Regions from separate parts of the Streptomyces sp. NPDC014727 genome, predicted to be linked through region 2. Evidence: riboswitches for the same ligand, from Rfam matches in the RefSeq annotation. Region 2 holds a riboswitch; each other region holds the start of a gene.
What was found. A riboswitch is a leader RNA that binds a small molecule or an ion and turns the genes downstream of it on or off. The one in region 2 is predicted to bind cobalamin.
Positions count from the first base shown of each region.

Region 1 (4,285 bases), on a different contig from region 2:
CACGGCGCGTCCGTACGGCGCGCCGCGACCACATAGCCCGCGACCCCCACCAGCAGCCCGAGCAGCAGTGGATTGGTGGTCCGGGACGCGGCGGTGGCGAGACCGAGCGCCCACAGCCACCAGGCCCCGGCGGGCAGGGCGTTGCTCCGGGTCGCCCCGGGGGCGCGCAGCGGCCGGCGCGGCCGGACGGTGCCGGTGGCGCCGGTCACCGCGCCGCTGGTCGGGGCGGTCATCCGCGGCGGCGGCGGGCCTGCACGACTGCGGCGATGCCGAGGAGGAGAACGGCGCCGACGCCGACGAGCACCCCGGCGGACGGCCCGCCGCCGGAGCCGCCCGAACCGGCGGAGGCGGCGGCGGGGACGGAGGCGCCCGGGGACACGGTCGCGGAAGGCGTGGCGTGCCCGTCGCCCGAGACCTGTTCGCCGCAGCCCGAGCCCGGATAGCCGGATATGGCACAGAGCAGCGCGTCGCTGCTGTAACGCAGCGGTTTGGCCACCGAGGCGAGTGCCTCGGCGGTGCTCGCGTCCGGGGTGACCCGCGCGCACGCGGTACGCGGCGCGGGCGGCGTCTCGCCGACCGGGGCGTCCGCCGCCGTGCCCGGGTCGATGACCAGCGCGACCCGCTTGGTGCCGTCCTGGGCCGGGGTGTCCGCGCAGATCTTCGCGAAGTCGGGGGAGCGGCGCGGCTTCGCCGAGTCCTGGGAGTCCTCGCTCACCGAGAACCGGAAGCCCTGCACCGTGCCGTCGTCCGGCCGGACCAGGGACGGGCCCTGGGTGGCGTACGTCCAGCCGGTGCTGGAGCTCTCCCAGAACGACCAGTACCGGTACCCGGCCGCCTGGGCCGTCCCCGCGCCGAGCACGGCCAGGACGGCAGCCAGGGCCACCAGCAGCGCGGTGGCCCTTCCCGCCCGCCTCACAGCTGCCGGTTCTTGCGCCGGCCGCTGATCAGGAAGGCCGCGGCCGCAGCGACGACGAGGCCGATGCCGATGAACCACCACACGCCGCCGATCACGTCGTCGCCGCTGTGCACCTGGTCCTTCTCCGTGGCCTCGTACCCGGTGTCGGCGGACGGGTCGGGCGTCGTGACGGCCGCGGGCGCGGGACCGGTCGCGTTCAGCCGGTCGACCAGGTTGACGCCGTTGAAGTCGCGGGCGTCGGAGCCGGTCGCGTGCGCGGCCAGGACCAGCTGGGCGTAGGCGGCGGGACCGTTCTGCTCGGCCCAGGGGCCCGAGTTCTTCTTCAGCCAGGCCACGGCCTTGGCGGCCTTGTCCTGGTGGCCCGCCGCGGACAGGGCGACGACCGCGTCCGCGGTGTTGCCGAAGTCGGGCTGCGGGGTGGTGTCGGAGGCGCCCGGCATCGGGGCCAGGTCGAGGTGGCCGCTCGTGGCGAGGGCGTTCGCGAGGTAGTGGGCGCCGTTCTGGGCGGCCTGCTCGGGCGTGAGACCGGACCCCGGGTGGCAGCTGGTCCCCTTGGTCGCGGCGTTGTTCCCGACGGCCAGGGCCTTGCCCATCGTGCCGAGCACGGCGGCGGCGGTGGCGTCCGCGTTGGCGGCGAGCTTGCCGGCCTTGTCGGGCTGGTAGGCGAAGGCGCCGCCGTCCTTGCCGCCGCACGGGATCGCGAGCGCGAGCAGCGGGGAGTAGGGGGTCTTGCCGTTCGGGGTGGTGATGTCCGCGAGCCGCTGGCCCTGCCGGGCGAGGGCGCCGATCACCAGCGAGGTGGAGTTGGCGTCGCTGGGCGCGCCGGCGGTGTAGCCCCAGCCGCCGTCCTCGTTCTGTACGGACTTCAGCCAGCGGACCGAGTTGTTCACGGTGTCCCGGTGCCCGCCCACCTCGACGAACGCCTGGACGGCGGCCGCGGTGGCATTGGTGTCCAGCACCGTCTTCCCGGTGCAGGGCCGGGAGACGTCGGGCCGGTACGCGGCGTAGGCGCCGTTGCCGCACTGCTGGGCGATCAGCCAGTCCACCGACTCCGTCGCGGGCGTGACGCCCTCCAGCCGCTGGGCGAGGAAGGCCAGCGACTGCCGCCAGACACCGTCGTAGGTCGGGTCCTTCGTGCCGTACAGCCCGGACGGCAGGGCAGCGGACGGCGAGGGGGAAGGGGACGGCGCCGCCACCGCGACCGGGGCAGCGGCCGCACAGAGCACGGTGGCGATGGCGGCGAGCGATGCCGCGCTGCGGCGTACGGTCATGGCGGGCGGGGCCTCTCCTGCGGGGAACCGGGCACAGGCACGCTCAGGCACCAGGCTCCGGCTCCGTATACCTCGACGGTGCCGACCACCGGGGTTCCGGAGGTCGCGAGCCGGTCACGACCGCGGACAGGGCATTCCGACTCACCGTCTGCGACGACGGTTCACGGCTGCGTGGTCAGCGCCGGATTCGCACCGGCTTCCCCCTGAACGGGCATGATGACGACCCGCACACTCTACCGGGCGGGGCCGGACGGGTTCCGGGGCCGTCCGGGGGCTCGTCCCCCACGGGACGGGCGACGGCTCCCCGCGGCCCCGGGGGCCCGACGGGCGACGGCTCCCCGCGGCCCCGGGGGCCCGACGGGCGACGGCTTCACCGCGCTCGCCGGAAGCCCGGCCCGTGCCGGTGCCCGGGGTGCCCGGGGTGCCCGGGAGAGGGTGAACGAGCTCCCTGCCCGACGGCCCGCCGCGCCCTTCACACCGCGATGTACGTCACCGGCTCGCTCCCCGCCACCGCCTCCGCGCGCCCCAGCCTGACCAGTCGCCGCAGATGCGCCTCGGCCTCCGAGACGGCGATGTTCCGTGAACCGTGCGAGATCTGCTCCCACGGCCGGTTCCACTCCATCCGCTCGGCCAGCTCCCACGGCGTGAGCGGGGTGGCCAGCAGCTTGAGCAGTCCGGTCAGCCGTTCCTCGTGATGGTCCAGGAGTTCCCGTACGCGCCGCGCGGCGTCCGTGAATGCGTACTGGTGGGCGGGCAGCACCTCCGCCACGCCGAGCCGGCCGATGTGCTCCAGCGAGCCGAGGTAGTCACCGATGGGGTCTCCCCCGGCGGAGGGGGCGGTGCCCGGCGCGGTGTCCGGGTCCTCGTACAGCCCGATGTGCGGGCTGATCCCCGGCAGCAGATGATCCCCCGAGAACAGCCGCCCCCGGCCCGGCAGATTCCCCGGATGCTCCTCCTCCAGATGCAGACAGACATGACCGGGCGTGTGCCCCGGAGTCCAGATCGCCCGCAGTCGGCGGCCCGCCAGGCCGAGGAGCTCACCCGGAACGATCTCCCGGTCCGGGAGCGCGGACCGCAGCCCCGGCAGTGTGCGCATCCGACCGCCCTCGACCGCGGCCCGCAGCGGCGCGAGATGCTCCTGGGGCGCACCGACCGCGGTGAGCTTCGTCAAGAGGTACGCCAGCCAGGTGCCGGGCCGGGCCTCCCGGGTGCGGCGCACGATCGCGGCGTCCGCCGCGTGCATGGCGATCCAGGCCCCGGAGGCCTCGCGCACCTGGCCGGAGAGGCCGTGGTGGTCGGGGTGGTGATGGGTGATGACCACACCGTGGATGTCGCCGATGCCCGTACCGATGGCGTCGAGCCCGGCGGTGAGGGTGTCCCACGCCTCCGGATCGTCCCAGCCCGTGTCGATCAGGACCGGCCCGCGATCGGTGTCGAGGACATGGACGAGGGTGTGGCCGAGCGGATTGTCCGGGATGGGGACCTTGATGCTGTGCACGCCCCCGCCATGGTCGGTCACCTGCGTCATGGGCTCCTCATCTCTCTTCGAGGCCTGAGGCACCGGACGTATGGCGTGCGGCGCACCGCGCCCACTGTAACGAGAACTTGTTTCAGTAGTAGCCCCGGTCGACCATCTGTCGGTACGTCCATCTGCCCGGCGTACCCCGGGAGTTCGGGGTGCACGGGATTGCGGGCGGCCGCCGACGGCTCGCGGGACGACCGCGCCGGTGGGTGTTGGGCGCGGGCCGCCCCGTGTTTCCGCCCGTGGCCCGCGCCCGTCGCGCGCCGCGCGGGCCACGGTTCACGCGTCGGCGCGGGGCGGTCCGTACGGTCGGAGCCCCGCGCCGGGCAGTGGGTCCGGGTCACCGGCCGGGCGGCCGGTGACCCGGATCACTCGTCGCTCATGCGGCGCCCTTGGCCGGACGGTGCCACACGAGTCGCGGGGTGCGCGCTCCGTCGCCGGTTCCCTCGGTCGGGGGGAGCAGGGTTAATCGGTCCCCCTCCACCCGCCACCGGCGCTCCTGCCTGGTGCCGACCCACGGGCGCAAGGACGCCACGTGCAGATGGTGGACGACCAGGTCGCCCGTCACCTCGTAGG
Region 1 is NZ_JBIBYR010000001.1:141,942-146,226, forward strand. It holds gene ACF1B9_RS00675 (energy-coupling factor transporter transmembrane component T) at 1-233, opposite strand, end outside; gene ACF1B9_RS00680 (SCO2322 family protein) at 230-916, opposite strand; gene ACF1B9_RS00685 (prenyltransferase/squalene oxidase repeat-containing protein) at 913-2,187, opposite strand; cobalamin riboswitch at 2,295-2,430, opposite strand; gene ACF1B9_RS00690 (MBL fold metallo-hydrolase) at 2,660-3,715, opposite strand; gene ACF1B9_RS00695 (lipocalin-like domain-containing protein) at 4,089-4,285, opposite strand, start outside.
Region 1: linked by a shared signal. The riboswitch ahead of ACF1B9_RS00685 (prenyltransferase/squalene oxidase repeat-containing protein) and the one ahead of ACF1B9_RS33075 (ribonucleoside-diphosphate reductase subunit alpha) in region 2 are both predicted to bind cobalamin.

Region 2 (4,285 bases):
TCCCGTTCACGGGACCGTTGTCGGACCGCAATGCGGACAGGGGGTGACGGTGACCGGAATCCTCCCCTAGATTTCCTGCGCATTACACCAGGTGATCAGCGAGGGGACGGAGTCACCGCATGGCAGCAGACCCTGAAGGAAAACCGCCCACCATCACGCCCGTTCGGGTGGTCATCGCCCTCTGCCTCGTCGCGCCGTTCGTGGCGATGCTCTGGGTGAGTTCGTACGCGAAGGTGGACCCCACCTTCATCGGCATCCCGTTCTTCTACTGGTACCAGATGCTCTGGGTGCTGATCTCCACCGCGCTCACGATGGTCGCGTACAAGCTGTGGCAGCGTGACCAGCGCGCCCGCAAGGGGGGTGCGTCGGCATGAAGGACGGCGTGAACGGCGTCGCTCTCGGCGTCTTCATCTTCTTCTTCCTGGCCGTCACGGTCATGGGCTTCCTGGCGGCGCGCTGGCGCAAGGCCGAGAACGAGGCCAGCCTCGACGAATGGGGCCTGGGCGGACGGTCGTTCGGCACCTGGGTCACCTGGTTCCTGCTCGGCGGCGACCTGTACACCGCGTACACCTTCGTCGCCGTGCCCGCGGCGATCTACGCGGCGGGCGCGGCCGGCTTCTTCGCCGTGCCGTACACCATCCTCGTGTACCCGCTGATCTTCACCTTCCTGCCGCGGCTGTGGTCCGTCTCGCACAAGCACGGGTACGTCACCACCTCGGACTTCGTCCGCGGACGCTTCGGCTCGAAGGGCCTCTCGCTGGCGGTCGCCGTCACCGGCATCCTCGCCACGATGCCGTACATCGCGCTCCAGCTCGTCGGCATCCAGGCGGTGCTGGACGTGATGGGTGTCGGCGGCGGCGAGAACACCCACTGGTTCATCAAGGACCTGCCGCTGCTGATCGCGTTCGCGGTGCTCGCCGCGTACACCTACTCGTCCGGGCTGCGGGCACCCGCGCTGATCGCGTTCGTCAAGGACGGGTTGATCTACCTCGTCATCGCGGTGGCGATCATCTACATCCCGATCAAGCTCGGCGGCTTCGACGAGATCTTCGCCAAGGCGGGCGAGGCGTTCTCGCAGACCAACCCGGCGACCGGCAAGCCGCGCGGGGCGCTCGCACCCGGCGAGGCGGGCCAATGGGGTTACGCCACCCTGGCGTTGGGCTCGGCGCTCGCGCTCTTCATGTATCCGCACTCGATCACGGCGACGCTCTCCAGCCGCAGCCGCAACGTGATCCGGCGCAACACCACGATCCTGCCGCTGTACTCGCTGATGCTGGGCCTGCTCGCGCTGCTCGGCTTCATGGCGATCGCCGCCGGGATCAAGGTGGACAACGGGCAGTTGGCCATCCCTCAGCTGTTCGAGAACATGTTCCCCGACTGGTTCGCGGGGGTCGCGTTCGCCGCCATCGGCATCGGCGCGCTGGTGCCCGCCGCGATCATGTCGATCGCCGCCGCGAACCTGTTCACCCGCAACATCTACAAGGACTTCCTGAAGCCGGACGCGACCCCGGAGCAGGAGACCAAGGTCTCCAAGCTGGTGTCCCTGCTGGTGAAGGTCGGTGCGCTCGCCTTCGTCCTCACCATGGACAAGACGGTGGCGATCAACTTCCAGCTGCTCGGCGGGATCTGGATCCTCCAGACGATGCCGGCCCTGGTCGGCGGCCTGTTCACCCGCTGGTTCCACCGCTGGGCACTGCTCGCGGGCTGGGCGGTGGGCATGGTGTACGGCACGGTGGCCGCGTACGGGGTCGCCAGCCCGACCCAGGCGCACTTCGGCGGTTCGTCCAAGGAGATCCCGGGCATCGGCGAGATCGGCTACATCGGTCTCACGGCGTTCGTGCTGAACGTCGTGGTGACGGTGGTGCTCACCTTCGTCCTGAACGCCGTGAAGGCGCCCGCCGGAATCGACGAGACCTCGCCGGCCGACTACACGGCCGACGCGGGCGACAAGGGCGTCCAGGTGGAGCTCCCGCCGGCCACGGCCGGAGCTCCGGGTGGCGGCCACTGACGAGCGCTCCGACACCGGCCGGCGGCCCGCCGAGCCCCCTCCTGCGGGGCTCGGCGGGCCGTCCGCGTGATCGGGTGCCCCGGGCTCCGAACAGGGCCGTACAGCTCGTTCTACGGGCCCGGCCCACGTTGCACGACACAACATGTGGGGGCTGCCTCATCGGGCGGCCCCCACATGTATGCTCATGCTCGCTGTCGCCGCAGGGGAATCCGGTGCGAATCCGGAACTGTCCCGCAACGGTGTGTTCGGTGCGCTTTTGCGCACCCCCGAGTAAGTCCGAGGACCTGCCGACAGCGCATCCGGCTCGACCGAACCGGATGCCAGACGTCCGGGCCTCGCGGATGGGCCGGTGGACGCCGTACGGAGTGCTGCCCCGCTGGGGCCCGCCTCTGCCCGGCTGCCCCGTTCCCCGCCGGCCCCGAGCCGAGCGAGGGAGAGCACCACGTGACCATCGCGCCAGCCGATCCGGCTTCAGTCGCCGTGTCCGAAGCGGCCGAGTCCGAGGGGACCGCACACGACGGACCGGGGACCGCACTGCTGCGGACCCTGACCGACCTCACCGTCGATCTGCCCGACACCGACCCCGGTCGTGTCGCCGCCGCCGCGCTGCGCGGCCGCAGCGCCCGGTCGGACGAGGCCGAGCTGCGCTCGCTGGCCACCGAGGCCGCCGCGGGGCTGATCTCCGAGGACCCCGCCTACTCCCGGCTCGCCGCCAGGCTCCTGACCCGCACCATCGCGGACGAGGCGATCGGCCAGGGCGCGGTCACCTTCTCCGCCTCCGTCGCCGTCGGGCACCGCGAGGGCCTGATCGCGGACCGTACCGCCGAGTTCGTCGCGCTGCACGCGGACGCCCTCGACGCGCTGGTGGAACGCTCGCTCGCCGACGCCGCCGACGACCGGTTCGGTTACTTCGGGCTGCGGACCCTGCACAGCCGCTATCTGCTGCGCCACCCGCACACCCGCCAGGTCATCGAGACGCCCCAGCACTTCATGCTGCGGGTCGCGTCCGGTCTCGCCGAGGACGATTCGCAGCGCGCCCTGGACGAAGTGGCCGCGCTGTACGGGCTGATGAGCCGGCTCGACTATCTGCCCTCCTCGCCGACCCTGTTCAACTCCGGTACGCGGCACCCGCAGATGTCCTCCTGCTATCTGTTGGACTCCCCGCTCGACGAGCTCGACTCGATCTACGACCGCTACCACCAGGTGGCGCGGCTCTCGAAGCACGCGGGCGGCATCGGGCTCTCGTACTCCCGTATCCGCGCCCGCGGTTCGCTGATCCGAGGCACCAACGGGCACTCCAACGGCATCGTGCCGTTCCTGAAGACGCTCGACGCCTCCGTCGCCGCGGTCAACCAGGGCGGCCGCCGCAAGGGCGCCGCCGCCGTCTACCTGGAGACCTGGCACGCGGACATCGAGGAGTTCCTGGAGCTGCGCGACAACACGGGCGAGGACCAGCGACGTACGCACAACCTCAACCTGGCGCACTGGATCCCGGACGAGTTCATGCGCCGGGTCGACGCGGACGGCGACTGGTCGCTGTTCTCGCCCGCGGACGTGCCCGAGCTGGTCGACCTGTGGGGCGACGACTTCGACGCCGCGTACCGGGCCGCCGAGGCCAAGGGGCTGGCCCGCAAGTCGATGCCGGCCCGCGAGCTGTACGGCCGGATGATGCGTACCCTCGCGCAGACCGGCCAGGGCTGGATGACGTTCAAGGACGCCTCCAACCGGACCGCGAACCAGACCGCCGAGCCGGGCCGCGTCGTCCACTCCTCGAATCTGTGCACCGAGATCCTCGAAGTCACCGATGACGGCGAGACGGCCGTCTGCAACCTGGGTTCGGTCAACCTCGGCGCGTTCGTCGCCGACGGCACCATCGACTGGGAGCGGCTGGACGCCACCGTCCGGACCGCCGTGACCTTCCTCGACCGGGTCGTCGACATCAATTTCTACCCGACCGAGCAGGCCGGCCGGTCCAACGCGAAGTGGCGCCCGGTCGGTCTGGGTGCGATGGGTCTGCAGGATGTCTTCTTCCAGCTGCGGCTGCCGTTCGACTCCCCCGAGGCGCGCGCGCTCTCCACCAGGATCTCCGAGCGGATCATGCTCGCGGCGTACGAGGCGTCCTGCGAGCTCGCCGAGCGGTCGGGCCCGCTGCCCGCCTGGGCCGAGACGCGTGCCGCGCGCGGGGTGCTGCACCCCGACCACTACGACACCGAGCTGAACTGGCCGGAGCGCTGGGACGCGCTGCGCGCCCGCGTCGCGAGGAGCGGCATGCGCAAC
Region 2 is NZ_JBIBYR010000033.1:70,775-75,059, reverse strand. It holds gene ACF1B9_RS33085 (DUF3311 domain-containing protein) at 120-374, shown strand; gene mctP (monocarboxylate uptake permease MctP) at 371-2,008, shown strand; cobalamin riboswitch at 2,180-2,315, shown strand; gene ACF1B9_RS33075 (ribonucleoside-diphosphate reductase subunit alpha) at 2,453-4,285, shown strand, end outside.

Region 3 (4,285 bases), on a different contig from region 2:
GCCCACTGGCAGGCCGCCGAGGCGTACACGGACGCGGTGACCGGTCTTCGGGACGGTCCCGCCCGTGAGCGACTGGTCGACCTGCAGAGGCTGTTCGCACTCGACCGGATCTCCCGGAACAGCGGGGACCTGCTGGCCGCAGGGCATCTGACGGTTGATCAGGTCAATGATCTGCCGGACATCGTGGACCGACTGATCACCGCCGTCGCCGCTCATCTGCCCTCCCTCGTGGACTCCTTCGCGCTGCCGCCGGAACTGCTCGCCGACTGGCCCATCGCGGGGGCCGACTACATCGAGGCGTACGACGATCCGGAGGCCGGCTGGCAGCCGGACGGGGGCCGGGCGACGGTTCGGGGGGAACGGTGAGGACCGTGACAAGAACGGGAACAGCTGTGCGATCCCGCTCGGTGCGGGAGGCGGCCGGAGCCCTCGGTGTCCGCGCTGTGCTGCTGGTCTTCTGGGGTACGGCAGCCGTTCTGTCCCGGTGGTGCACGCGGCCGCGGCAGGGCGGTGGCGAATCGGTTCGGCACAAGGCGTAACTGGAGACACGTCACCCAGTTGATTCGGCGTCGGGACGGTGCCCCCGCCGTCACCGGCAGTCGTACCGAATGATGGAGAGGAAGCTCATGAGTGCCATTCATCCCAAGATCACCGAGGTTCTGACACACACCTTCAAAGTGCCCGCCGTGGAGATCCGTCCGGATTCCACGATGGACAGCCTGGAGATGGACTCCCTCGCCGTCGCCGAGTTCGCCGTGCTCATCAGGGAGACGCTGGGTGGCCAGGGAGACTTCGACAAGCTCCCCAAGGGCGCCACCCTGGCCGAGATCACGCGATTCATCGACGGGGCCGACGGCGGGTCGCCGGTGAGCGGTGCGGCACCGATGAGCAACGCCCGATGAACAGGCCCGTCATCGCCGTCACCGGCCTGGGCATGATCACCCCGGTCGGCAACGACACCGAATCCACCTGGAAGGGCGTGTGTGCCGGAATCTCGCCGGTGCGTACCGTTGCGGCACTCGAAGGCTGCGCGATCGATTTCGCCTGCACGGTCGACGGAATCGATCTGGACGCCGCGGTCGGTGGACGCACCTCGTTCCGGATGGGGAGGTACACCAAGTTCGCCGTTCTCGCCGCCCGGGAGGCGGTCGCCGACGCCGGGCTCGACCCGGCGGAGTGGGAGGGCGGCAGGGTCGCGGTGGTCGTCGGCACCAGCAGCGGGGGCTCCGCCTCACTGACCGAGCAGGCCGTCGTGCTCGACCGGCTCGGGCCCGACGCCACCTCGCCGTCGGGCATCCTGCTCACCATTCCGAACATGCCGGCGGCCGAGATCGCGATCCAGTTGCGGGCGACCGGTCCCAGCATGGCGCCGTGCACCGCCTGTTCGTCCGGCGTCACGGCCCTGTCCGTCGCCCGCGATCTGCTGGTCACCGGGCAGTGCGACATCGCGATCGCCGGAGCCACCGAGTCGATCGTCTATCCGGCCGCCATGGCCGGGTTCGCCCGATCCGGAGCCGGGGCCCGGCGGGACGGCGACGCGGCCGGGCTGTGCCGGCCCTTCGCCGCCGACCGGGCCGGGCTGGTCATGGGCGAGGGCGCCGCCGTCATGGTGCTGGAGCGGGCGGACGACGCCCGTGCCCGGGGCACGGTGCCGCGGGCGCTGGTCGCGGGCACCGGGGCCACCACCGACGCCCACCATCCCATCAGCCCGCATCCGTCCGGCGCGGTGGCCCGGACGGCGGTGGAGATCGCGCTGCGCGACGCCGGCTGGACGGCGGGAGACGTCGAGCACGTCAACGCACACGGCACGGCCACCCCGGTCAACGACGCCACCGAGGCCGCCCTCATCGCCCGGGTCTACCCGCACCGGCCGCCCGTCACCGCCCCGAAGGGCGTCCTGGGGCACTGCATGGGGGCGGCCGGAGCGATCGAGGCCGGACTGACCGTCCTGACGCTGCAACGCGGAATCGTGCCGCCGATCGCCAATCTGGACGCCCCGGCGCCCGAGTTCGACATCAACTGCGTCACCAAGTCTCCCCTGCGGCAGCCCATCCGGCGTGCCGTCAGCCACTCCTTCGGATTCGGCGGACACAACGCCGTGATCGCTCTTCAGGGCCCGTAGGCGCCAGGCAGGTGGTGCGACGGGAAACGGCCCGGCGTACCACCGGCCACACCGCCCGTGAGCTGCGCAGAGGCCCGTGATAGCTTGCCGGAGCCAGTCGAACTCCACGAAGGGGTCAGGGAATCCGGTGAGAATCCGGAACTGACGCGCAGCGGTGAGGGGGACGGGCGGGGCCACGGCCACTGGGAACACCCTCGGGTGTCCTGGGAAGGCGTCCCGTCCGCAGGAACCCGAGTCCGAAGACCTGCTGGCACCTGCGATCCGGTACCGGGCGCAGGACGCCGTACAACGGGCTCCGCGTATGGGCCCAGAGACGCAGAGGGACTCCGTGCCGTCCATATCCAGCCCTGTCCGCACCATGGCCGCTTTCTCGGCGGGACTCGTCCTGCTGACCGCCTGCGGGGGCGGAACAACCAATTCTGCCGCGAAGCCCGGCTCCACCGACGGATACCCGGTGACGCTGAGGAACTGCGGACGCACCGTCACCGTCGAATCCGCACCGCACCGCGCCGTGTCGGTCGACCAGGGATCGACGGAGATCCTGCTCTCCCTCGGCCTCGCCGACCGGCTGGCCGCCACCGCGACCTGGACCGACCCGGTGATGAAGGGGCTGGAGAAGGTCAATGCCGGCGTCCCGAGGATCGCGGACAACCGGCCGTCGTCGGAGAAGGTCCTCGACCAGGAACCCGACTTCATCAGCGCGTCGTTCGAGTCGACGCTCGCCAAGGGCGGTGTCGCCCCGCGCGAACAGTTCGAGGAACTCGGGGTCCCCACCTATGTCTCGCCCGCCGACTGCACCGGCAAGGACAACAGCGGCAGCGGGGACGGCGCCCGTACCGAGCCACTGGCCATGGACAGCGTCTACGACGAGGTGCGCGAACTGGCCCGGGTGTTCGGCGTGGCCGGCCGCGGCGACAAGCTCGTGGCGCAACTGCGGGCCCGGGTGAAGAAGGCGGCCGAGGGCGTCGACGCCTCCGACGCCACCATCCTCTACTGGTTCTCCGACTCCAAGGCCCCCTACCTGGCCGGCTGCTGCGGAGCACCCGGCATCATCACCAGGGAACTCGGCGCCAAGAACGTCTTCGACGACACCCACGACGAATGGCCCCAGATCAGCTGGGAGACCGTCGCCGACCGCGACCCCGACGTCCTCGTCATCGGCGACCTGACCCGTAAGGCACAGACCGCCGAGAGCGCCGCGAAGAAGATCGAATTCCTGGAGTCCAACCCCGTCACCAAGAACATGGACGCCGTCAGGCACCAGCGATACGTCCTGCTGAGCGGCCAGGCCATGAACCCGTCCATCCGGACGGTCGAGGGCGTGGAACGCGTCGCCGCCGGGCTGCGCGCCTTCGGACTCGCGGGATGACGGACACGGGACGCGCCGCGGCCCCGGACACGTCACGGACCTCCGCGGCAGGCGCGCGCGGCGCGACGGGGCCGCGGAAGCTGCGCGGCGGAGTCCTGTGGGGCTGCGGCATCGCGCTGCTCGTGCTGTCCGTCGCGATCGCCGTCACCATCGGCCCCGCCCGTATCTCCGTCGCCGACGTCTGGTCCACGACCGCCTCCCACCTCGGCTGGGGCCGGTCACGGCTCACGCCGATCCGGGACGGCATCGTCTGGAACCTGCGCATGCCGCGCACCCTGCTCGCCGCGGTGTGCGGCGCCGGGCTGGCTGTGTGCGGCACCGTCATGCAGTCCCTGCTCCGCAACCCGCTCGCCGACCCGTTCGTCCTCGGCGTCTCCTCCGGTGCGTCGACCGGCGCGGTCGTGGTCGTCGTCCTCGGCGTCGGCGGGGGAGCGGTGTCGATCTCGACCGGCGCGTTCATCGGCGCCCTGTGCTCGTTCGCCCTCGTCCTGCTGCTCAGCCACACCCTGGGCGGCACGACCGACCGGGTCGTCCTCTCCGGTGTCGCGGCCATGCAACTGTTCTCCGCGCTCACCTCCTTCGTCGTGATGACCTCCGCCGACGCCGAGCAGACCCGCGGGGTGCTGTTCTGGCTGCTGGGCTCGCTCGGCGGAGTCGGTTGGAGCGATGTGTGGATCTGCTCCGCCGTTCTCGTCGTGACGCTGCTGATCTGCCTGGGACACGCCCGCACACTCGACGCCTTCGCGTTCGGCCAGGACGCCGCTGCCTCGCTCGGCGTCCATGTCGCGCGCACC
Region 3 is NZ_JBIBYR010000003.1:235,065-239,349, reverse strand. It holds gene ACF1B9_RS07140 (acyl-CoA dehydrogenase) at 1-366, shown strand, start outside; gene ACF1B9_RS07135 (acyl carrier protein) at 627-902, shown strand; gene ACF1B9_RS07130 (beta-ketoacyl-[acyl-carrier-protein] synthase family protein) at 899-2,122, shown strand; cobalamin riboswitch at 2,200-2,389, shown strand; gene ACF1B9_RS07125 (ABC transporter substrate-binding protein) at 2,481-3,491, shown strand; gene ACF1B9_RS07120 (FecCD family ABC transporter permease) at 3,488-4,285, shown strand, end outside.
Region 3: linked by a shared signal. The riboswitch ahead of ACF1B9_RS07125 (ABC transporter substrate-binding protein) and the one ahead of ACF1B9_RS33075 (ribonucleoside-diphosphate reductase subunit alpha) in region 2 are both predicted to bind cobalamin.